One region of the Stenotrophomonas sp. TWI1149 genome, then DNA from elsewhere that is predicted to be linked to it. Evidence: riboswitches for the same ligand, from Rfam matches in the RefSeq annotation. Region 1 holds a riboswitch; the other holds the start of a gene.
The links. A riboswitch is a leader RNA that binds a small molecule or an ion and turns the genes downstream of it on or off. The one in region 1 is predicted to bind glycine.
Positions count from the first base shown of each region.

Region 2: it holds a riboswitch for glycine, as region 1 does, so the genes downstream of both, gcvP (aminomethyl-transferring glycine dehydrogenase) here and ABE424_RS09755 (trimeric intracellular cation channel family protein) in region 1, are expected to answer to the same signal.

Region 1 covers NZ_JBDJLB010000007.1:66,513-78,778, forward strand. Annotated here, with positions in the region: gene ABE424_RS09715 (hypothetical protein) at 1-497, opposite strand, end outside; gene ABE424_RS09720 (primosomal protein N') at 935-3,115, shown strand; gene ABE424_RS09725 (glutathione S-transferase) at 3,129-3,749, opposite strand; gene ABE424_RS09730 (NYN domain-containing protein) at 3,826-4,587, opposite strand; gene ABE424_RS09735 (NAD(P)/FAD-dependent oxidoreductase) at 4,750-6,042, shown strand; gene ABE424_RS09740 (nuclear transport factor 2 family protein) at 6,091-6,525, opposite strand; gene ABE424_RS09745 (ribonuclease E inhibitor RraB) at 6,579-6,923, opposite strand; gene ABE424_RS09750 (GIY-YIG nuclease family protein) at 7,011-7,280, opposite strand; glycine riboswitch at 7,325-7,418, shown strand; glycine riboswitch at 7,427-7,518, shown strand; gene ABE424_RS09755 (trimeric intracellular cation channel family protein) at 7,611-8,228, shown strand; gene ABE424_RS09760 (MdtA/MuxA family multidrug efflux RND transporter periplasmic adaptor subunit) at 8,673-9,833, shown strand; gene ABE424_RS09765 (MdtB/MuxB family multidrug efflux RND transporter permease subunit) at 9,830-12,266, shown strand, end outside.
Region 2 covers NZ_JBDJLB010000006.1:226,335-238,600, reverse strand. Annotated here, with positions in the region: gene gcvP (aminomethyl-transferring glycine dehydrogenase) at 1-2,761, opposite strand, end outside; glycine riboswitch at 2,850-2,951, opposite strand; gene ABE424_RS09330 (multidrug effflux MFS transporter) at 3,232-4,455, shown strand; gene ABE424_RS09325 (hypothetical protein) at 4,527-4,913, shown strand; gene ABE424_RS09320 (M2 family metallopeptidase) at 5,051-7,033, opposite strand; gene ABE424_RS09315 (phosphoethanolamine--lipid A transferase) at 7,436-9,088, opposite strand; gene ABE424_RS09310 (phosphatase PAP2 family protein) at 9,085-9,735, opposite strand; gene ABE424_RS09305 (glycosyltransferase family 39 protein) at 9,956-11,677, opposite strand; gene ABE424_RS09300 (response regulator transcription factor) at 11,796-12,266, shown strand, end outside.

The sequences.
Region 1 (12,266 bases):
CTGGCGGGCAGATCGCGGATGCGCAGCTGGACCTGCTCGGCCAGAGCGCGCCAGCCGGCGGCATCCGGGTTGCCATGGGCATCGCGGGGGCAGGCATCGGCCAGGGCGTGCTGGTAATCGGCCATCGGCAGATCCAGGATCTGTGCGGCCGCCGCTTCGTCCAGACCGCCACCGATCCGCAGCAGGAACGCGAGCCGCGCCGGCGGGGTCAGGCCAGCCAGATGTTCCAGCGGCGACGGCCAACGGCCTGCGGCCGGCGCGCGCAGCGGCGCGCGGTGCACCAGCAGCGACCAGAACCGCTCCGGCCACTGGACCATGGGCAGGTCGCTGGCGATCCCGGCAAACGCCCGCATGACCGCGACCAGGGCCTGCTCGGCGACGGTCGGGTCGCCGCACTGCAGCTCGGCCACGACCAGGGCGCGGCGTTCAACGCCACGGAGAAACGCCGACAGCGCGCCGGCTGCGGTAGAGGAAACAGGGGCGGGCGCAGCCGTCATAGCAACTCCATCATTGTGTGGAAATGATAGCGATTGCGTCACTCCAGCGGCGCGCGGATGTTCATTTCCTGTGAGCGGCCACGGTCCGCAAAGCCTTCCGGCGCAAAAGGTTGTGCACAGCACCACGGAAAACCGGGGTAGAACCACACGTGAGCCCCGCGTCAAGTCTGTTTCAACTTTGTTTCACAGCTATCTTGTTGTTTTCATTGATCATTGTCGCTTGGCTATTTTTTGACCAACCTGAGAAGAACGTCGGAAGTTCCTGACGCAGGGCGGTCACATACGCAACGGCACACAGACTTATCCACAGAAGATGTGGATAAGCCTGAATCTCCAATCAAGTCGGATATTTAGGTGGGATTTATGATTCGGCGCGCACCCCGTTGAGACGGTGAATGGGCGTGATCGGGTCCGCCGCCGCCCGCTACACTGACCCGATGACCTCCTCGTCTTCGACCCTGCGCGTCGCCCTCCCGGTGCCGCTGCCGCACTTGTTCGACTACGCCCCGCCGCCCGGCCCGGCCCCGGATCCGGCGATGACCGGGCAGCGGGTCCGGGTGCCGTTCGGCTCCCGGGAGCTGGTCGGGGTGGTGGCGGGGATCGGCCAGATGGAGGACCCGGGCAGCCTGCGGGCGGCGATCGAGTGGATCGACACCACCCCGCTGGTCACCGGCGAGCTGTGGCGCTCGCTGCAGTGGCTGGCGCGCTACACCCATGCCCCCCTGGGCGAAGTGATCAGCACCGCCCTGCCTGGCCCGCTGCGGCGCGGGGAGGCCGTGCCGGATACCCATCAGTGGGGCTGGCAGTTGACGGACGCTGGCCGCGACCCGCAGCCCAGGCTGCGCAGCGGTACCCGCCCGCAGCGCCTGGCCGAATGCCTGGCCGAGGGCGTAGTGGACGAAGACCGGCTGGATACGTTGATGGACGACTGGCGCAGCGCTGCCCGGTCGCTGGCCAAGCGCGGTCTCGTCGAACGGATCGCGCTGGCGCACGCACCGGCCGTGGCATCGCCGGCCAGCGGCCCTGCCCCGAATGCCGAACAGGCCGAGGCGATCACCGCGATCACCGCCGCCGACGGTTTTGCCGCCTACCTGCTCGATGGCGTGACCGGCAGCGGCAAGACCGAGGTCTACCTGCAGGCGATCGTCGCCTGCCTGGCGCGGGGCAAGCAGGCGCTGGTGCTGGTGCCGGAGATCGGGCTGACCCCGCAGACGCTGTCGCGCTTCCGCAACCGCCTGGGCATTCCGGTGCATGTGCTGCACTCGGGCTTGAACGACAACGAGCGTGCCCGCGTCTGGGCGGCCGCCGCGCGGGGCGAAGCACAGGTCATCGTCGGCACGCGTTCGGCGGTGTTCACCCCGCTGCCGAATGCGGGCCTGATCGTCGTCGACGAGGAGCACGACGGCAGCTACAAACAGCAGGACGGCATCCGCTACCACGCGCGTGATTTCGCGCTGGTACGCGCCAAGGCGCTGGACGTGGCGGTGGTGCTCGGCAGCGCCACGCCGTCACTGGAATCGCTGCACAACGCGCAGGCCGGGCGGTACACCCACCTGCGCCTGAAGCAGCGCGCGGGCGCGGCGCGTCCGCCGGTAGTCCGCGTGCTCGACGTGCGCAAACGGCCGCTGCGCGATGGGCTCTCGCCGGAAGTACTGGCCGGCATCACCCAGCACCTGCAGGCCGGGCACCAGGTGCTCGTCTTCAAGAACCGCCGCGGCTATGCCCCCGTGCTGCTCTGCCACGACTGCGGCTGGACCGCACCGTGCCAGCGCTGCGATGCGCCGATGACCGTGCACGCCGGCGGCCGCCGCCTGCAGTGCCACCACTGTGGCGCACGCCAGTCCGCGCCGCTGGCGTGCCCGGACTGCGGCAGCCTCGCGCTGCAGCCGCAGGGCATCGGGACCGAACGGCTGGAAGAACACCTGGTCGAAGCCTTCCCGGACTTCCCGGTGATCCGCATCGACCGCGGCACCACCGGCAAGCGCGATGCGCTGGAAACCCAGCTGGCCTCGCTCGGCAATCGCGCGGGCATCCTGGTCGGCACGCAGATCCTGGCCAAGGGCCACGACCTGCCGAAGCTGACCCTGGTGGTGGTGGTGGGGATCGATGAAGGCCTGTTTTCGGCCGACTTCCGCGCCAGCGAAAAACTCGCGCAGCAGCTGATCCAGGTCGCCGGCCGCGCCGGGCGCGCGGTCGATGCCGGTGAGGTCTGGCTGCAGACGCATCACCCCGGGCATCCCCTGCTGGAGACGCTGGTCAACGGCGGCTACCACGCCTTCGCCGAGGCCGAACTGCAGCAGCGCGAAGCGGCCGGTTTCCCGCCGTTCGCGCACCTGGCGCTGCTGCGTGCCGAAGCGCAGCAGGTGGAGCATGCCAACGCGATGCTGAGTGCCGTGCGTGCCCTGATTCCCGACGATGCCGCCGTGGAACGCTACGGCCCGATGCCGGCACCGATGCCCCGCCGTGCCGGCTACCAGCGCACCCAGCTGCTGTTGTCCTCACCCGCCCGGCGTCCACTGCATGGCGTGCTGGATCAGGTGACGCCGCAGATCTCCGCGCTGCCCCAGGCACGCAAGGTGCGCTGGTCGCTGGATGTGGATCCGATGGATCTGTATTAGGCCGGCAACCCGATCAGGTCAACGCCGTCATGACCCCACGCTGATACGCCGGCCGCTGCTTCAACCGCTCGTACCACGCCGCCAGATGCGGCAGGTCCGGGCGCTGGATCGGCATCTCGAACCAGGCATAGATGAAGGCGCCCAGCGGGATATCGCCCATCGCGAACTGCTCGCCGGACAGATACGGCTGCCGCGACAGCGCGTCATCGGTCATCGCCAGCAGCTCGCCGGAGCGCACCAGCGCCGCCGCGATACGGGCCTCGTCACGGTCGGCCGGGGCCGTCCGCAGCGTGCCCCAGAACAGATCGCGGAACACCCCGGCGAAGGTCGAGGTGGTCCAGTCCATCCACTTCTCCGACTGTGCGCGCGCCACCACGTCTTCCGGGTACAAGGTGCCCAGCGCGTAGCGCGCGGAGAGATAGCGCACGATCGTGTTGGACTCCCACAGCGGCAGGCCGTGGTCTTCGATCACCGGCACCAGCCCGTTGGGATTCATCGCACGGTATTCCGGCGACTGCGTGCCACCGAATGCACCGCCGACCTCGATCGACTCGTACGGCGCCCCGATCTCCTCGGCACACCACAGCACTTTGCGCACGTTGCTGGAATTGCGACGGCCCCAGATTTTCAGCATGGTCGGACTCTCGTAGCGGGCGATGCGCGGCACCGGGGTCGCGCGGTGCCGCTACGATACGCCCAACCGCACGCCGTTACTTCGCCGCCTTCGCCGCACTCTTCTTGGGCAGCGCGCGCACATAGGTCGATTTGCCGTCCTTCTTCATCTCGAACAGGCCGGTCGCGGCCAGCAGATCACTGAGTTTGCCGTACCCGTAATTGCGCGAATCGAACGAAGCCTGGTTGCCGATCTGGCTGCCGACCGGGCCCAGGTGCGACCAGCCATCCTCGGCTTCGGCCGAGGTCACCGCGCGCCGCAGCATCTGCACCAGCCGGGTGTCGTTGCGCAGCTCCGGGCCACTCTTGCGCGGGCGGGTTTCCTCGTTGTCCTGCTCCACCTCCTGATCGGCCGCATGCGGCTGACCCAGGGCTTCGATGTAGGTGAACTTCGAGCAGGCGTTGACGAACGGCTCCGGCGTTTTCTTCTCGCCGAAGCCATATACCTTGACCCCGTCGGTCAGCAGGCGCATCACCAGCGGGGTGAAATCCGCGTCGCTGGAGACGATCGCGAAGCCGTCCAGATTGCGGGCGTACAGCATGTCCATCGCGTCGATCACCATCGCCATGTCCGAGGCGTTCTTGCCGCGGCTGTAGGCGAACTGCTGGATCGGGCGGATCGCGTATTCGTGCAACACCGATTCCCACCCTTTCAGGCGCGGGCTCTTCCAGTTGCCGTAGGCGCGGCGGACATTGGCCACGCCGTAGCGGGCGACTTCGGCCAGCACCGCATCGATCTTGGACGAGGGCGCGTTGTCGGCATCGATCAGCAGGGCGATGCGCTTTTCCGGTTCGGACATCTCGGTCTCCAGCGTGGGATCGGATCGGCCATCGGGCAAGCGCGATGGCCCCTGAACCCAGTATCGGCCATCGACGTGAACATCGCGCTTCACGTGCGACCATGGGCCGCATCACGAGACGACCTGCGCCGCCCCCCTCCGGCGCCCGCCAAGGAGTGAAGCATGACCCGCGATCCCACGCCCCACCTGCTCATCATCGGTGGTGGTTTTGCCGGCCTCTGGGCCACCCGCGCCCTCGCCTCGGCGCACGTGCGCATCACCCTGGTGGACCGTCGCAACCACCACCTGTTCCAGCCCCTGCTCTACCAGGTGGCCACGGCGGGCCTGTCGGCCCCGGATATCGCCGCGCCGCTGCGCCACATCCTCGGCGACCAGCGCAACGTTGAAGTGCGGCTGGGCGAAGTGACCGACATCGACAAGGCGGCGCGCACCGCGACCCTGGCCGATGGCACGCAGATCGCCTACGACACCCTGATGCTGTGCACCGGTGCCACCCATGCCTACTTCGGCCACGACGAATGGGCCGCCGATGCGCCGGGCCTGAAGACGCTGGACGATGCCATCGCGCTGCGCCGCAAGCTGCTGCTCGCCTTCGAGCGCGCCGAAGCCGAACCCGATCCCGCGCGCAAAGCGGCGTGGCTCAGTTTCGCCGTGGTCGGCGGTGGCCCCACCGGCGTGGAACTGGCCGGCACCCTGGCCGAGATCGCACGGCACACGCTGCGCAATGAGTTCCGCCATATCGATCCCGCCTCGGCCAAGGTCCGCCTGGTCGAGGCCGGCCCGCGCGTGCTGTCGACCTTCCCCGAGGTGCTCTCGCTCAAGGCGCGTCGGCAGCTGGAGAAGCTGGGCGTGGAAGTGCTCACCGGCACCCCCGTCAGCGACATCAATGCCGAAGGCTTCCAGCTCGGCGACCGCTTCGTCGAGGCTCGTACCGTGGTCTGGGCCGCGGGTGTCGCCGCCTCACCGCTGGCGCGTACGCTGGACGTCCCACTGGATCGCGCCGGCCGCGTGCCGGTGCAGCCCGATCTCACGCTGGACGGCCACCCGGAGATCTTCGTCGCCGGCGACCTCGCCGCACTGACCCAGGCCGACGGCAAACCGGTGCCCGGCGTCGCGCCGGCGGCCAAGCAGATGGGCAAGCACGTGGCGACCACGATCCAGGCACGCCTGGCCGGCAAGCCTGCGCCGGGCCCGTTCAACTACCAGGACTTCGGCAACCTGGCGACCATCGGCCGCATGGCCGCGATCGTCCACCTCGGACGCCTGCAGCTCTCCGGCGTGCTGGCCTGGTGGTTCTGGCTGGCCGCGCACGTGTTCTTCCTGATCGGCTTCCGCAACCGCGTCGTGGTGCTGCTGAACTGGGCGGTGGCGTACTGGAGCTACCAGCGCAGCGCGCGGATCATCTTCGGTGATGCGCAGGATGATCGCCGGCCGAAACGACCGCCGACGCCCTGATCGTCCGTGCCGCAACAGTGGCAGCCGGACGCACCTGGCTGCCATCGCTCACTTCGGCTTGCTGTACCACAGCGCGTTGACGATCACCCAGCGCTCGCCGAACCGCCCCATGTGGAAATAATCCACGAACCACGGGGTTTCCAGCCGCACCGAGGCGGCGTTGCCAACGACATCGAGCACCTTGCACTGCCGGTTCCACGCGGCCTTCGGCGTCTTCAGCGCGCCGGCCCGGGTCAACCCGACCAGTTCCTCTTTCGACATCCGGCGCAGGCCAAGCCGCTCGTCCGGCGTATCGCCCAGGATCGCGCGCTTGGCCAGGTCCGGGTGCAGCGAGCGCGCCACGCGCTCGGGATTTCCTTCCAGCTGCCCATCCACATAGTCGAAGCAGGTTGCTTCGATGGCGGCCAGCGTGGCCGGATCAGGACCCTGGGCCGCCTGTGTGGCGGCCGCGGCAACCGCGAGCATCAGGGACAACGTCGACATCGATTCTCTCCGGCAGGGGGACGTTCGAACGGATCACGCCGCGTTGCGGTGGCTCACCCCTGCGACAGGCATCCCCAGCCGTCGACCTGGCCGCTGTAGGAGACCGCCTCGCTGGCAAGCAGGCCTTCGAAGCCCGAGATGTTCTGGTGCGTCGGCAGCATCAGCGGATGCACCACCACCTGCCATGGGAACTCATCGTTGCCCTCGTACGCGGCGAAGGACACCTTCTGGTCGTTCTTGAGCAGGTGCACGGCGAAGGCGATCGCCACGTCCTGGGTCGGGAAGATCAACGCGAAATCCACCTCGCGCGGAATCGTCAGATCGTCGCCGTCCTGCAGCATGTTCCAGAGCACATCGCCATTTTCATCTTCCGGGTACAACGACAGATCGCGGGACATGGCACTCCAGGGCTTGGGCAAGCGGATCAACGAACGATGGCTCGATGGTATGCCGCCAGCGGAGCCCCGAACAACCCGCGCGCGGCGCTACGTGGGATCGGGCAGCGCCAGCCACGCCAGCTTGCGCTCCCGTGGTTGCCGCTTGAGCTGCCACTCGGCCTTCGAGGCCGCCGCGCGGTCCGGGTAGGCGCGCATCGCCAGCACCTTCACCGGCGGGTTCGCCCGCGTGTATTTCGCCCCTTTACCGGCGAGGTGGGCCTGGAAGCGCGCGTCCACGTCGTTGCTGATGCCGGCGTAATAGCTGCCGTTGCGGCATTCGAGCAGGTACAGGTACCAGAGGGCGGGTTCAGCGGGCATACCGGGATTATCGCCCGGAGCGGGCCCGGCGGCTGCTAGAATCCGCCCCGGATGCAGGAGAGAGGCGCCGCGCTGGCGCCCGCCGAAGGCGCAGGCTCCCATAATCGCTCAGGCCGGTGGCTGCACAGCCACCAACCATGCATCCGACACGCCGATCTGGAGAGAGGTCTTCAATGACCCGCCGAAGGGGCACGTGGCCTTGGCCACCGAACTCTCAGGCAAAAGGACAGCGGGAGCGGCAACGGAATCCCACCCACGACAGTGCAGCAGCGCTGGCGTGACGCGTGCGCGTTTTCCGTCCCCGCCTGCCGTGTCCCCGGAGCCACCCCCATGCTGCTCTCCCTGATCTACCTCATCGCCATCTCGGCCGAAGCCATGACCGGCGCCCTGTCGGCCGGCCGCCGCCGCATGGACCTGTTCGGCGTGGTCATCATCGCCTGCGTCACCGCGCTCGGTGGCGGCTCGCTGCGCGACATCGTGCTCGGCCACTACCCGCTGGGCTGGGTGAAACATCCGGAATACCTGGGCTTCACCATCTGCGCGGCACTGATCGCCACCTGGGTCGCCCGCTGGATGCATCATTTCCGCCGGACCTTCCTGGTGCTCGATGGGCTGGGACTGATCGCCTTCACCCTGATCGGCTGCGCGGTCGCACGCGAGGGCGGGCACACCGTGCCGATCATCCTGATCGCCGGCATGCTCACCGGTGCGTTCGGCGGCGTGCTGCGCGATGTGCTGTGCAACGAGGTGCCGCTGATCTTCCAGAAAGAACTGTATGCGGTGATCACCCTGCTCACCGGTGCGGCGTACCTGGCGCTGCTGGAACTCGGCGTGTCGCTCAACGCGGCGACGCTGTGGTGCCTGGGCGGCGGCTTCCTGTTCCGCCTGCTGGCGATCCATTTCAAATGGGAAATGCCGAAGTTCGTGTACCGCGACGAGGTGCATTGAACGGAACGTTCAATGCACCGGTAGCACCCGACCGTTGGTCGGGTGGCCTGACACACGTTCAATGCACCGGTAGCGCCCGACCGTTGGTCGGGTGGCCTGACACACGTTCAATGCACCGGTAGCACCCGACCGTTGGTCGGGTGGCGGCGTGTATCGACCAACGGTCGGTACCTACCGACGGCATGCATGCGCCTTCCCGTGACCACCTTGGTCGGATGACGCAATGCACCCATCCACCCGGGCCCTGCCCCATGACCAAGGGCATGTGAGTGCAGGCACCCACACGCGGTACCATGACGCCCCCGCCCCTCCCGGGTCGGTATCCAGCCACGCTGCGGCATTCGACCAGCGGCCCCGCCAGACAACCCCACTTCGCCCCGCCTGCCCCCACGGGCCGGTAAACCATGGACGCGTTCGCCGTGTGGCGTACGCGCAGGATGCCCCATGTCTGCCCCGCTCCCCTCGCGTTCCCGTCGTCTGTTCAAACCGCTGTTGGTCGTGGCCGTACTGGCCGCCGCCGTGATCGCCTGGCGGGTGTTGTCGCCCGCGCCGACCGCCGAGGCCGCGCCTGCGAGCACCGCCACCCCGGTACGCGTGGCCACCGCAACGCAGGAAGACCTGGTGGTGCGCCTGAAGGCGCTCGGGACGGTGACGCCGCTGCATACGGTGGGCATCCGCAGCCGCGTGGATGGCGAGCTGCTGCGGCTGGCGTTCTCCGAGGGCCAGCACGTCAAGGCCGGCGAGCTGCTGGCCGAGATCGATCCGCGCCCGTTCCAGGTACAGCTGTCGCGTGCGCTGGGCACCCAGCAGCAGAACCTGGCCGAGCTCGACAACGCCGAGAGCCAGCTCAAGCGCTTCACGGAACTGCAGAGCAAGCACTTCGTCTCCGCGCAGGACCTGAGTGATCAGCAGAGCAAGGTGCGCCAGTTGCAGGGCCGTCGCCAGACCGACCAGGCGGCCGTGGATGAAGCACGCCTGCAACTGCAGTACACCCGCATCACCGCGCCGGTGGCCGGGCGCATGGGCCTGCGCAACGTGGACGTCGGCAACCTGGTCCGCAGTGGCGATACCGAACCGCTGGCCACCATCACCCAGACCATCCCGATCAGCGTGCTGTTCACCGTGCCCGAGCCGGACCTGCCGGCGGTGGTCGCCGCGGCACGCGCGAATCCGCAGCTGACCGTGGAAGCCTGGGACCGCGAAGAGCGCAACGCGCTCGGCGACGGCGTGCTCTCCAGCCTGGACAACCGCATCGACACCGCCACCGGCACGCTGAAGCTGCGCGCGCAGTTCGCCAATGCCGATGAGTCGCTGTTCCCCAACCAGTTCGTCAACGTGCGCCTCCAGGTCAGCAGCAGCGATGCGGTGGTCATTCCGAACGCGGCCGTGCAGTTCGGCAGCAAGGGCAGCTACGTCTACGTGATCGCCGCCGATGCCACCTCGCACCTGCGCAACGTAGTGCTCGGCCCGGCCGATGGCGAGCGCGTCTCGGTGCGCGAAGGACTCAACGCCGGCGAGCGTGTGGTGGTGGAAGGCATCGACGGCCTGCGCGACGGCGCCAAGGTCGAGGTGGTGGAGCAGGACCCGCCGCGGACCGGCGCATGAACCTCTCGCGCCCCTTCATCGAGCGCCCGGTCGCGACCACGCTGCTGATGGTGGCGCTGCTGCTGTCCGGCGTGATGGCCTACCGCCTGCTGCCGGTCGCGGCGCTGCCGCAGGTCGATTACCCGATCATCCAGATCACCACGCTGTATCCCGGTGCCAGCCCGGAGGTCACCACCAGCGCGATCACTGCGCCGCTGGAACGCCAGCTCGGGCAGATTCCCGGCCTGAAGCAGATGTCCTCGACCAGCTCCGGCGGGGCGTCGGTGATCACCCTGCAGTTCTCGCTGGAGGTCGCGCTCGGCGTGGCCGAACAGGAAGTGCAGGCCGCGATCAACGCCGCCGACAGCTTCCTGCCCGACGATCTGCCGGTGCCACCGGTGTATCGCAAGGTCAATCCCGCCGACACCCCGATCCTGACCCTGGCGGTAACCTCGCAGGGGCTCTCGCTGCCGCAGGTGCACGATCTGGTCGATACGCGCATGGCGCAGCGGCTCTCGCAGCTGCCCGGCGTCGGGCTGGTCAGCCTGGCCGGCGGTCAGCGTCCGGCAGTCCGCATCCAGGTCAATCCGTCCGCGCTGGCCGCCAACGGCCTGAGCATGGCCAGCATCCGCGCCGCGATCGGCACGGCCAACGTCAACATGCCCAAGGGCAGCTTCGACGGTCCGACCCGCGCGATCATGCTCGATGCCAACGACCAGATGCGCTCGGTGGCCGAGTACCGCGCCCTGATCCTGGCCTGGAAGGACGGCGCACCGCTGCGCCTGGGCGACGTCGCCACCATCGAGGATGGCGCCGAGAACCGCCAGCTGGCCGCGTGGTCGGGCACCACCCCGGCGGTGCTGATCAACATCCAGCGCCAGCCCGGCGCGAACGTGATCGCCGTGGTCGACCAGGTGCGTGCGCTGCTGCCGCAGCTGCAGGCCTCGCTGCCGGCCGGGGTGGATGTGGCCATCCTGAGCGATCGCACCGAATCGATCCGCGCATCCATCCGCGGCGTGCAGCACGAGCTGCTGATCGCGATCGCACTGGTGGTGATGGTCACCTTCCTGTTCCTGCGCAACATCCCGGCCACGATCATTCCCAGCATTGCGGTCCCGCTGTCGCTGGTGGGCACGTTCGGGGTGATGCTGCTGGCCGGCTTCTCGCTCAACAATCTCACCCTGATGGCGCTGACCATTGCCACCGGCTTCGTGGTGGACGATGCGATCGTGATGCTGGAGAACATCGCCCGTCACCTAGAGCGCGGCGCGACGCCGATGCAGGCGGCACTCAAGGGCGCCAGGCAGATCGGCTTCACCCTGATCTCGCTGACCCTGTCGCTGATCGCGGTGCTGATCCCGCTGCTGTTCATGGCCGACGTGGTCGGCAAGCTGTTCCATGAGTTCGCGATCACGCTCGCGGTCGCGATCGGCATCTCGCTGCTGGTCTCGCTGACGCTGACGCCGATGATGTGCGCGCGCCTGCTCAAGGCCGGCCACGCCACCCGTCGCGATGCCGACGGGCACGAATCGGCGCAGCAGGGCGACCCGTTCGACCGCGTCGTGGCGGTCTACGACCGCCAGCTGGACTGGGTGCTGCAGCGCCAGCCGCTGATGCTGGCCGCGACCGTGGCCACGCTGGTGCTGACGGCGCTGTTGTACGTGTGGGTGCCCAAGGGCTTCTTCCCGGTGCAGGATGCCGGGCTGATCCAGGGCATCAGCGAGGCGCCGCAGTCGATCTCCTTCCAGGCGATGTCGCAGCGCCAGCAGGCACTGTCGGCGGCGCTGCTGGACGACGAGGATGTGGCCAGCCTGTCCTCGTTCATCGGCGTGGATGGCAACAACGCCACGCTCAACAGCGGGCGCCTGCTGATCGAATTGAAACCGCACGCGCAGCGCGACGCCGATGCGCAGGCGATCATCGCGCGGCTGCAGCAGCGCGTGGCGCATGTGCCGGGCATCAGGCTGTACCTGCAGCCGGTGCAGGAGCTGGGCATCGAGGACCGGATCAGCCGGACCCAGTACCAGTTCACCCTGACCAGCCCGGACATCGCGCAGCTGGACACGTGGACACCGCGCCTGCTCGCGCATCTGCAGCAGTCGCCGGCGTTGGCCGACGTCGCCAGCGATCTGCAGAACCAGGGTCTGCAGGCGCACGTGGTGATCGACCGCGTGGCTGCCGCGCGCCTGGGGATCAGCGTGGAGACCATCGCCGACGCACTGTACGACGCGTTCGGGCAGCGCCAGATCTCGACCATCTTCACCCAGGCCAACCAGTACCGCGTCGTGCTGGAAGCGCGCCCGGACGTGGCCTTCGGCCCGGATGCGATCGCACGCCTGCACGTCACCGGTCCGGACGGACGGCAGGTGCCGCTGGGCGGCATCGCGCGGATCGAGCAGCGCCCCGCGCAGCTGCTGATCAACCACGTCGGCCAGTTCCCGGCGGTGACGTTCT
Region 2 (12,266 bases), on a different contig from region 1:
GCAGGCTGGCCAGCGGGAAGGCCGCCAGCTCGCGCGGGTAGGCGTGGGCCCACTCGCTGGCCGAGACCGCCGTGGCGGTGTGCGGGGCGTGCTTGAGCGGGTTGTCCTCGCGATCCAGGCGGCCGTCTTCGATCGCGGCGATTTCCTCGCGGATCTGGATCATCGCGTTGATGAAGCGATCCAGCTCGTGCAGCGATTCGCTTTCGGTCGGTTCCACCATCAGCGTGCCGGCGACCGGGAAGCTCAGGGTCGGAGCGTGGAAGCCGAAGTCGATCAGGCGCTTGGCCACGTCCTCGGCGCCGATGCCGGAGGTCTTCTCCAGCGGACGCACGTCCAGGATGCACTCGTGTGCCACCAGCCCGTTGCGGCCGGTGTACAGGGTCTTGAAGTGCGGGGCCAGGCGCTTGGCGATGTAGTTGGCGTTGAGCAGGGCGACCTGAGTCGCCTTGCGCAGGCCGGCGGTGCCCATCAGCGTGATGTACATCCAGCTGATCGGCAGGATCGAGGCGCTGCCGAAGCTGGCCGCGCTGACCATGCCGACATCGCCTTCGCCGCCCAGCACCTTCGGCAGGAACGGGGCGAGGTGCGACTTGACCGCACACGGGCCGACGCCCGGGCCGCCGCCGCCGTGCGGGATGCAGAAGGTCTTGTGCAGGTTCAGGTGCGACACGTCCGAGCCCCACTTGCCGGGCTTGGCTACGCCGACCAGGGCGTTCATGTTGGCGCCGTCGGTGTACACCTGGCCGCCGTGCTTGTGCACGATCTCGCAGATGTCCACCACCTCTTCCTCGAACACGCCATGCGTGGACGGGTAGGTGATCATCAGCGCGGCCAGGCGGTCGCTGTACTTCTCCGCATTGATGCGGATGTCGTCCAGGTCGACGTTGCCGTTGGCATCGGTCTTGGTCACCACGACCTTCATGCCGCACATCTGCGCCGAGGCCGGGTTGGTGCCGTGCGCCGAATCCGGGATCAGGCAGACGTCGCGGTGGCCTTCGCCGCGCGAGCGGTGGTAGGCGCGGATCGCCAGCAGGCCGGCGTATTCGCCCTGCGCACCGGAGTTCGGCTGCAGGCTGACCGCGTCGTAGCCGGTGCACTCGACCAGCATCGCTTCGAGGCCGTCGATCAGTTCCTTGTAGCCGGTGGCCTGGTCGGCCGGGGCCAGCGGATGGATGTTGGCGAACTCCGGCCAGGTCACCGGGATCATTTCGGCGGTGGCGTTGAGCTTCATGGTGCAGCTGCCCAGCGGGATCATGGTGCGATCCATGGCCAGGTCCTTGTCCGCCAGCGAACGCAGGTAACGCAGCAGTTCGTGTTCGCTGTGGTGGGTGTTGAACACCGGGTGGGTCAGGAAGGCGCTGGTGCGCACCAGATCGGCCGGCAACGCATCGGCGGTGGCCGCATCCAGTGCGTCCACGTCGACGGTCGCACCGAACAGCTGGCCGAGCGCGACGATGTCGGCGCGGGTGGCGGTTTCATCCAGGCTGATGCCGACCGCGTCGCTGTCGATCGCACGCAGGTTGATGCGCGCCGCGGCGGCCTTGGCGTGGATCGCCTTGGCGTCGATGTCCTTGACGTGCAGGGTGTCGAAGAAGTGCTCGCCCACGTTGACGCCGGCGCTGCGCAGGGCAGCGGCCAGGATCGCGGCCAGGCGGTGGGTGCGGCGGGCGATGCGGGTCAGGCCTTCCGGACCGTGGTACACGGCATACATCGAGGCCATCACCGCCAGCAGCACCTGGGCGGTACAGATGTTGGAGGTCGCCTTCTCGCGGCGGATGTGCTGCTCGCGGGTCTGCAGGGTCAGGCGGTAGGCGGCATTGCCCTGCGCATCGACCGAGACGCCGATCAGGCGGCCCGGCATCGAGCGCTTGTACGCATCGCGGCAGGCCATGAAGGCGGCGTGCGGGCCGCCGAAGCCGAACGGCACGCCGAACCGCTGCGAGTTGCCGACCACGATGTCCGCGCCCCATTCGCCGGGGGCGGCGATCAGGGTCAACGCCAGCAGGTCGGTCGCCACCGCGACCAGGCCGCCGCGCGCGTGCACGGCATCGGCCAGCGCCTTGTAGTCGCCGATATGGCCGAAGGTATCCGGGTACTGCAGCAGCACGCCGTAGGCTTCGGCGTCCATCGCCTCGGCCGGGGTGCCCACGCGCAGCACGATGCCCATCGGCTCGGCGCGGGTGCGCAGCAGTTCCAGCGTCTGCGGGTGCACCGCGTCGTGCACGAAGAAGGTGTCCGACTTCGACTTGGCCGAGCGCTTGGCCAGCGTCATCGCTTCAGCGGCGGCGGTGGCTTCATCCAGCAGCGAGGCGTTGGCGATCTCCATGCCGGTCAGGTCGGCGCACAGGGTCTGGAAGTTGATCAGCGCTTCCATGCGGCCCTGCGAGATCTCGGCCTGGTACGGGGTGTAGGCGGTGTACCACGCCGGGTTTTCCAGCACGTTGCGCAGGATGACGTTCGGGGTAAGCGTGCCGTAGTAGCCCTGGCCGATGAAGGTGCGGAAGACCTGGTTCTTGTCGGCGATGGCGCGGATCTTGGCCAGTGCCTGCACTTCGGTCAGCGACTCGGGCAGGTCCAGCGGTGCCGGCGACTTGATCCCGGCCGGGACGATCGCATCGGTCAGCGCGTCCAGCGAGGCGTGGCCGACCACGTCGAGCATCTGCGCGATTTCGGCGTCGTTGGGGCCGATGTGGCGTTCGACGAACGCGTGGCTGTGTTCAAGCTCGCGCAGGGAGGGGGTGTTCTGGGACATGGCTGGCATCTCGGAGAGTGGGCACGCACGTTCGGAAGGCGGTCGGGCCAGGGCGCGTCGCGGGCGACAGCGATCCACCGGACCTTGCGGTCTTCCTGGGTGCCCCTCTGTCCTTTTGCCTGAGAGTTTAAAAGCGCGCATCTGCGTGCTTCGTGCCCCTTCGGCGCCGGCATTCGCCGGTCTCTCCAGAGTTTTGATGCGGGTGGTATCGGGCCTGAGCGATTACGGGCGTTGCGCCTTCGGCAGCGGGTGTCCGCTTCTCCCACCATGTAGCCCGGCGATTATAGCCCAGCGCTTTCGGCCGCTGGGCCTTTCCAGCACATGAATACGGGGCCATCCGAACCCCGGAAACGTGCCCCCGGGCATGGTGCCGGGCGCGGCAAAGGCCTATGATCGCTGGATCCTCGTATTCATCTGGCGCCGCCCGTACCGGGCTGGCGCCCGCCGCGCATTGCGCACGGCCGCTGACGGAAGCCCGCATGACGCCCGCCTCACCCTCGACCCGCCGTCTGGCCCTGCTGCTTGCAGGCCTGGCGATGTTCGGTCCGTTCTCGATCGACACCATTTTCCCGGCCTTCCTGCTGCTGGGCGACCGCATGCAGGTGGACCAGGTCGCGGTGCAGCAGACCATCAGCGTGTACCTGCTGTTCTACGGCCTGATGAGCCTGGCGCACGGCCCGCTCTCGGATGCGTTCGGCCGCCGGCGGGTGATCATCGGCGGGCTGGTGCTGTTCATCGGCGCCTCGATTGGTTGTGCGCTGTCGCGCGACATGACCACGCTGCTGGTGTTCCGCGCGCTGCAGGGCGTGACCGCCGGTGTCGGCGTGATCGTGGGCCGCGCGGTGATCCGTGATCTGTACCACGGTGCCGATGCGCAGCGGTTGATGAGCCAGGTCTCGATGATCTTCGGTGTCGCGCCGGCGATCGCGCCGATCATCGGTGGCTGGATCCTGCTGGGCGGCGGCGACTGGCCGTTGATCTTCTGGTTCCTGGTGCTGTTCGGCGTGGTGCTGCTGCTGGCCACCAGCAAGTGGCTGCCCGAAACCCACCCGGTGGAAGCACGCACGCCGCTGTCGATGCGCGAACTGCTGCGCAGCTACGCGCGCATGGGATCCAACCCGCGCCTGCTGCGCCTGGCCGCGGCCGGTGCGTTCAATTTCTCCGGCATCTTCCTGTACATCGCCTCGGCGCCGGTGTTCGTGATGCAGCACCTGCAACTGGGCGAGGGCGGCTTTGCGTGGCTGTTCATTCCGACCATCGGCGGCATGACCGTGGGCTCGTTCCTGTCCGGTCGCATGGCCGGGCGGATCGTGCCGCAGCGGCAGATCGCGATCGGCTTCGCGCTGTGCGCGGTCTCGGCGCTGCTGAACTTCGGCTACGTGGTGTCGGTGCCGCAGATCGCATTGCCGTGGGCGGTGATGCCGATCTTCCTGGGCGGTGTCGGCATGGCGCTGATCTTCCCGATCCTGGCGCTGGCCGTGCTGGACATGTATCCGCATCAGCGCGGCCTGGCCTCGTCCATGCAGATGTTCATCCAGCTGATGATCAACACGGTGGTGGCCGGCGTGGTCTCGCCGATGCTCAGCAGCAACCCCCTGCATCTGGCCCTGGGCTACGCGGCGTTCTTCGCCATCGGTGGCAGCTTCTGGTACTGGGAGCGGCACGCCGAGCGCCGCCGTGAAGTACTGACGCCCATCGAGTGACCCCCCTGCCGCACAGGCCCGCCAGGGGCCGTGCGGTATCCTTGGCGCTTTGACGCAGTCCGGATTTTCCCATGTCGACCACCTCCAAACTGCGCCGCGACATCCGCCGGCGCCGCGAAACCCAGGCCGCCAACCGCGAGCAGGCCACCGCCACGCCGGTTGAGCCGCATGCCGAACTGCGGGACCAGCAGCGCACGCTGCTGGCCGGCATCGTCCGCCGGGACGGCGAGTGGGTGCTGGGCATGGATGGTCGCATCGCCGGCCAGACGCCGAGCGCGGCGCGGGTGCTGGCCCTGATCATGCAGGCCGCCGAACTGCACGAACGCCAGGGAACGCCGGTGCGCCTGGTGTATTCGGATGCACTGAAGGACGCCGCGCATGCCGAGGCGAAAGCGGACGGCATGGATTTCGAGCAGTTCAAGGTCGAGCTGGCGGCAGCCCTGAAACCGAAGTCATAACGCCGCGCCCTGCGCGGATGCGTTGGGTGGCCGTGCCCGTCCCCCGGCTGCAGTCCCCGATGTGCGCATAAAAAAACCGGCCTTGCGGCCGGTTTTTCGTTTTACCGCTGTCGCCGGGCGGGCCCCGGCGGCAGCCGTTACGGTGCCTTGGGGGCCACCGGTGCAGCCGCGGCCGTCGGAGCCTGCCAGCCACACATCTGGCCCTGGTTCTGCTGCTTGAGCCACTCGTTGACCGGGGTGAAGTACTCGATCATCGGGCCGGCATCGAGCTTGTCGCCGCCGGTGATTTCCTTCAGCGTGGCCTGCCACGGCTGGCTGGCGCCCTTGCTCAGCATCGCCCAGAACTTCTGGCCGGCTTCCTTGTTGCCGTAGAAGCTGCACTGGTGCAGCGGGCCCTTGTAGCCGGACGCATCGCACAGGCCCTTGTAGAACTGGAACTGCAGGATGCGCGCCAGGAAGTAGCGGGTGTAGGGGGTGTTGCCCGGCACGTGGTACTTGGCACCCGCGTCGAAGAATTCCTCACCGCGCGCGCTGGCCGGGGCCACGCCCTGGTACTTGGCCTTCAGGTCCCACCAGGCCTGGTTGTAGTGGTCCGGGGTGATCGAACCGTCGAACACGCCCCAGCGCCAGCGGTCGATCATCAGGCCGAACGGCAGGAACGACACACCGCTCAGGGCCATGCGCATCTGCGCGTTGATGGTGGCTTCGCGGCTTTCCTGCGGCGTGTCGACCAGGCCGATCGAGTTGAGGTACTGCGGCGTCATCGCGAGCACGATGGTGTCGCCGATCGCTTCGTGGAAGCCGTCGTTGGCGCCGCCCTGGAACAACGGCGGCAGCGGGTTGTAGGCCAGGTCGTAATAGATATGGCCCAGCTCGTGGTAGATCGTGGTGAAGTTCTCTTCGTTGGGCTTGATGCACATCTTGGTGCGCACGTCGCCGTCCATGTTCATGTCCCACGCGCTGGCGTGGCAGACCACATCACGGTCCAGCGGCTTGATGAACTGGGTCTTGTCCCAGTACGACTTCGGCAGGGCCGGCATGCCGAGCGAGACGTAGAAGTCCTGCGCGCGCTCGGTCATCTGCTTGGCGGTGCGCAGTTCGGCCTCACGCTGCGCCTTGTACAGCGCCTCCACGTTCGCGCCGCTGCCGGCCTTGGCCAACGCGCCGCTGAGGTTGGTCTGGTACTGCTTTTCCAGTGCGGCGGTGATGTCCAGGTTGCCGGCGCCGGGGTACGGTTCCAGCTGGTCCCACAGGTTGGACCAGTCCTGCTGCCACATGTTGCCGGTCAGGTGCGCGGCGATCAGGCCGCCGTTGACCTCGGCTTTGTCCTTGCCGTAGGTGGCGTCGAGCTTGGTACGTGCATAGCAGTGCAGCTGCTCGTACATCGGCTTGACCTGGTCCCACAGGCGGTCGGTTTCCGGTCCGATCTGGTCGGCGGGCATGTCGTAGCCGCTGCGCCACATCTGGCCGGCGTCGGCGAAGCCCATTTCCTTGGCCCCTTCATTGACCAGGCTGACGAAGCGTTCGTAATCGGCGCGCATCGGCTTGGTGGTGCCGTGCCAGCCCTGCCAGGCGTCGAGCTGCGCGTCGTAGTCGCGGCTGCGGGCGAGCACCTGTTCCAGATCGCCGAGCTGGCGACAGGTCTGCGGGTTGGCTTCGTCGGTGCAGTACTTGCCGGAGCCGTAGGCGCCTTCCATGCGGCTGGCGATGCGGGTCAGCTCGGAGAGCTTGGCCGGGTCGCGCGGGGCGGGCATGGAGGTCATCAGCTTGAGCAGGTGGATCTGGCGCTTGGTGTCTTCGCTCATGGGCTGGCCGTCGTACTGGCCGGCCTGGGTGATCCAGCCGTTGAGGACGGTGAGCCAGCGTTCGTTGGCCTTGGCCGCGACGCGCTCGGAATCGTCATTGATGTAGGTGGAGGACAGCCACTGCGCCGAGGTCATTTCCGGGTACATGGCCTTGTACTCGGCGTTGACGCGGGCGATGAACTGGTCCGCGGTTTCCTTGGACTGGGTGGCGCCCGCAGCCGGTGCATCGGCGGGGGACGGTTCCTTCTGGCAGGCCGCCAGCGTCAGTGCGGCAGCACTGACTGCCAGGGCCAGCAGGAGCGGGCGGTGGTTCACGGGCACATCCTTGGGTGGTGACAGACCGGCGAAGGCTAGTGAAGCGCCGGGCGCACCGCAAGGGGCAGGGCAGCAGGGTTCGGTTCAATCGTCAACGTCAACGTCAACGGCGAGGAGTCATTGCATCGTGGTTTGGGTCGGTGCGGGTGGGTTGTCGGGACCCGCCGTGAACCCGTCCATGGGGGCTCGATATGCGCCATCCATGGCGCATAACGGTCCCGCCAACCCACCCACACCGCCCCGTCGACAGTGGGTCGGTGCTCATGGGAACAACAACGGCGCTCAGAGCGAAGGTTGGCTGTCTCAGCGAATGTTCTGCCTTTGCCTGCCTCGACCCAAACGGAAGACCGAAAAGCTGGGCAGCTCTTCGCTGAAGGCACCGGACCCTATGCGCCGAACGGATCAAACCTCGCACGACGCAAACAGATCCCGGTCACGTTCATACACCGACGTCTTGACCTGCATCAGTCCGAGTACCGACGGGAACAGATTGTCGTGATCGGTGTACTTGCCCGCGCGCTCCCGCACGCAGGCCAGGTTGAGCCCACGGTTGGCGGCGAAGGACGGGGAGAACCACATCGTCATCGGCACGCGGGTCTGTTCCTGCGGCGCGATCGCGTACGGAACGCCATGCAGGTACAGACCCTTCTCGCCCAGCGATTCGCCGTGATCGGAGAGGTAGATCATCGCGGTGTCGTAGTCGTCCATGCCCTTGAGGGTGCCGATCGTGCGCGAGAGCAGGTGATCGGTGTACAGCAGCGCGTTGTCGTAACTGTTGGTGATCTGCGCGCGGCTGCACTTGCCGAGGTCCGGTGTATCGCAGGTGGGGGTGAAGCGGCGGAAGCGTGCCGGATAGCGTTCGAAGTAGCTCGGCCCGTGGTTGCCCAGCTGATGCAGCACCACCACGCGGTCGCCGGGTCTGGCGCGGACCTGGGCGGCGAGGTCGTCGATCAGGATTTCATCCATGCAGCGCCCGTTGGTGCACAGGGTCGGGTGCTTGGCATCGTCCAGTGCCTGCATCTCCAGGCCCTCGCAGACGCCCTTGCAACCGGACTGGTTGTCGCGCCACAACGTGGCGATGCCGGCGTGGTCCAGTACGTGCAACAGCGACTGGTGCGCGCGGATCTTCTTCTCGTCGTAGTCGTGGCGACCGTAGGGCGAGAACAGGCAGGGCAGCGAGACTTCGGTGCTGGTGCCGCACGAATGCATGTCGGGGAAGTTGATCACCCCGGCCTGGGCCAGTTCCGGCGTGGTCTGCCTGGTGTAGCCGTTGAGCCCCCAGTTCTGCGCGCGCGCGGTTTCACCCATGACGATCACCAGCAGGCGCGGGCGGCTGCCGGCGGCATGCGGGGTCGCCTTGGCATCCATGCCGATCGGCAGCTTGGGGGCGCGCTGGATCGGATTGTCACCGCGCAGTGCCTTGGGCAGGCCGAGCAGGACGTTGCCGGGCGTGGCCAGGTAGCGCACTTCGCGTTGGTTGCGCATCAGCGACGACATTTCCTGGAAGGACAGCATCGCCCCGCCGAAGGCGATCAACGCCGAGAGCAGCAGAAAACCGATACGCCACAGCAGCGCCGCGCCCAGCGTGCGCCGGCGCAGCTGCACGCGCCACAGCAGCAGCATGGGTGCGAAGGCCAACAGCAGCAACGGCAGGATCAGGGTGGGCGTGATCAATTCCCGGCTTTCCTTGTGATCGGTCGCCAGCACGTTGCGCAGCATGTCCGCATCCAGATAGATGTGGTAACTGCCCATGTAGTGCGCAGCCAGTGCGGTGCAGATCAGCAGCACGCTGAGGACCACTTTGGCATTCCAGCGCCAGACCAGCAGCCCCATCAGCAGGCTGTGCGCGCCGACCAGGAACAGGAACAGCGAGAGTGCGAATCCAATGCTGCCCGGGTGGGTCGCCATCGCGCTGTGCCAGAACAAGCCGTTGCAGGCGACCGCGAAGAACACGCTGGTGAGCAGGATCAGGGTCTCGGTGGTGCACTGCGGGCGCCAGGCGCGCAGGGTGGCCAGCGCCGGGAAGCGTGTAGCACGCGGGAGGGCGGCGCTCATGCCACGTCTCCCTGCGCACTGACGGGCGCCGCGCTGCGTTCGAGCACGCGGATGCGTTCCACCAGCAGGTACAGGGCCAGCGACACCCCCCAGCAGGTGGCCAGCGTCCACAGATCATGCGAGAGGAAATGCGCGCCACGCAGCTGCTGCGAGATCCCGAACACGCCGCCGGCCAGCAGGCCGACCGCGAGGCCGCGCCAGCGCCAGGCGGGGCGCACCATCAGGGCGAAGAAGTACAGGCTGATCCATGCAAAGCCTGCGCTGGAGTGCCCGCCCGGGAAGCACACCCCGCGCGGCATGCCCGGTGGGCGGGTGGCGAATAGGCCGATGAACGCGCGGGTGCCGCCGTAGCGGGTCAGATCCCACGGGCAGTCCATGTTGGTGAATGACTTGAGCAGCGAGACCAGACCGGTGCCCAGCGCGACCGCCAGCACCAGGTACAGCAGCGGCCAGCGCCACCCGGCCGCACGCTCGCTGCGCCACGCGTGGAAGCACAGCACGATCGCCACGAGCGCCGCCACACTGCTGGCCCATTTGCCGGCCTGATGGATCAGATGCGTGGTGAGCCAGGCGTTCTGCAGCGCCCACTGCTGGCCTTCCAGGCGATACCACTGGTCGGCCAGCCACTGGTCGCCCCCGGCGCCCATCAGCACCGCACTGGCGAGCAGGGTCAACGCCAGCGGAGCCCAGAGGTGGTTGCGGAGGAAACCCGGCGTGGCCGTGGCAACGGGCGCGGAGGAAAGAGCAACGGTGGACGCTGGGAACATGGACAAAGGGGCCGGCGGAGATTCCGGCGCCATGGTCGTCAGCGGGGTGTCGGAGAGCGGTCGGAGCGATGTTGGCCGCCGGTTAAGCGCGACCGGCCGTTCAGTCTTCCTCGTCCTGCGCGGTGTCGGTCGCGGTCACCGCCGCGTGGCAGTCGGCCTGCCACGCGGTGCCCGGGAACAGCAGCCAGCGGTTGCGGTTCGCGCTGCCGATCTCGATCACGGCCGCGGGGTCCACGCAGGGACTGATCGCTTCATCCAGCACCAGCAGCCAGCGCTGCGCGGGCGCCTGCGCCAGCCACGGGCCGGCGGCCTGCCATTGCTGCTCCCACGGTGTCTTGAAACCGAAGTCGGTGACGGGGCGGTCGGCCTGCAGCAGGTTCTGCTCGCGCCAGGCGACCACGCCCAGTTCGGCCTGCGGGCCGATCCGCGCGCCCACCTGCCGCATCACGGCGGAGGCGGAGCTGTACGGATCCAGCGTGGGCATCAGCACCCAGCCATACAGATTCCAGAGCAGGCATGACGTCGCCACCACCAGCGCGCCGACACGGCGTGGCCGCCACCACAGTGCCAAGGCCAGCAGCAGCACGCCGAAGGCGAGCAGCCAGCCGCCGAGCACCGGCAGCAGGCTGTCGGGCATGGCGCGCCGTGCCAGTTGCGCATGCGCCCACGCACTGCCGTTCCAGAGCTGCAGGCCGATGTACAACCCGGCCGCGCCAAGCAGAACGACATAGGCCCACAGCAGCCAACGCAGCCCGGCACGACGCAGCAGCCCGGGCAGCAGGGGCGCGGCGGCCACGCACAGCGCGGGCAGCATCGGGAAGATGTAGACCTCGCGCTTGCCAGGGCTGGCGCTGAAGAAGGCCAGCACCAGCAGGGCCCAGCCCAGCAGCAGCCACCAGCGCCCGTCCAGGCGCTTGAGTCGCCGCCACAATGCCGGCATCAGCGCGGGCAGCAGCAGGCTGCCGGGCAGCCACAAGGTCGCCATCACCTGCAGGTAGTACCAGGCCGGCTTTACGTGGTGCCAGGCGTTGGCGTAGCGGGTGCCGGTCTGTTTGAACAGCAGTTCACGCGCATACGCGTGCAGGGCCGGATCGGGCGAGTGCAGCAGTGCCACCCCCAACGGCGCCAGCCAGACCGCGGTGCCGAGCAGGAACGCCGGCAGCAGCCACCACAGATCGCGCGCGGCGCCCGGCGGCAGCGCCGTGGCACGGGTGCGCCAGCGCCAGAGGGCAAACGGCACCAGCACCAGCAGAGGCAGGAAGCCGACGCCCTTGGTCACCGTGCCGAGACCGGCCGCGAAGCCGGCCAGCCACAGCGCCGGCCGGTTGCGACCCTCCAGCAGGTGGCGCAGCAGCCCCCACAGCGACAGGGTGGTCATCGCCACCAGCACCATGTCGATCTGGGCCCGTTTGGCCATCAGGCCGAACTGCAGGCAGCTGAACAAGGCGAGCATCGCCCACCCGCCGACGCGCCGGCTCCACAGCCGCCGACCCAGATCCCAGGTCAGCCACAGGGTCAGCAGGGCAGCCAGCAGCGAGGGCACCAGGAAGGCAAGGGACCAGCCGCCGAACAACTGGTGGCTGGCCGCCTGCATCCACATGAAAACAGGGGGTTTTTCCGCATACAGTTCGCTGCCGCGGTGGGGCAGCAGCCACTGGCCGGAGTCGACCATGGCACGGGCCGCCAGCACGAAACGCGGCTCATCCGGCGGCGAGGGCTGGCGCAGGCCGATGCCGGCCGCCAGCGCCACCAGCAGGGCAAGGCAGACCAGCACACGCGGCCAGCGCCGCAGGAAGAAGGATTCGGTCACGCCCAGGCTCATCGGCAAAACAGCCACTGTCTCCCCGACAGCGTAGGAAAAGCGTCGTAACCACCCCATTGCGACCGGATTCCGACACGGTTCCCGCTACCATGCGCCCAACCGGTCAAGAGAGTCTCCCATGCGGCTGCTGGTCATTGAAGACAACCGTCAGCTGGTTGCCAATCTTTTCGATTACTTCGAATCCCGGGGCCATGTGCTCGATGTCGCGCCCGACGGCGTGACCGGGCTGCATCTGGCCGTGTCGCAGCCCTATGACGCGCTGATCCTGGACTGGATGCTGCCGCGCATGGAAGGCCCGGAAGTGCTGCGACGGCTGCGCGCCGACCACGGTTCCGAAGTGCCGGTGATCATGCTGACCGCCCGCGACGAGCTGCCGGACAAGATCGCCGGTTTCCGCGCAGGCGCCGATGATTACCTGACCAAGCCGTTCGCGCTGCCGGAGCTGGAAGTGCGCCTGGAAGCATTGATGGTGCGTGCCAAAGGGCGCAACCCGCGCAAGCTGCTGGAGGTGGCCGACCTCAGGCTGGATCTGGCCACGCTGGAGGCGCAGCGCGACGGCAAGCCGCTGCACCTGTATCCGGCCTGCCGC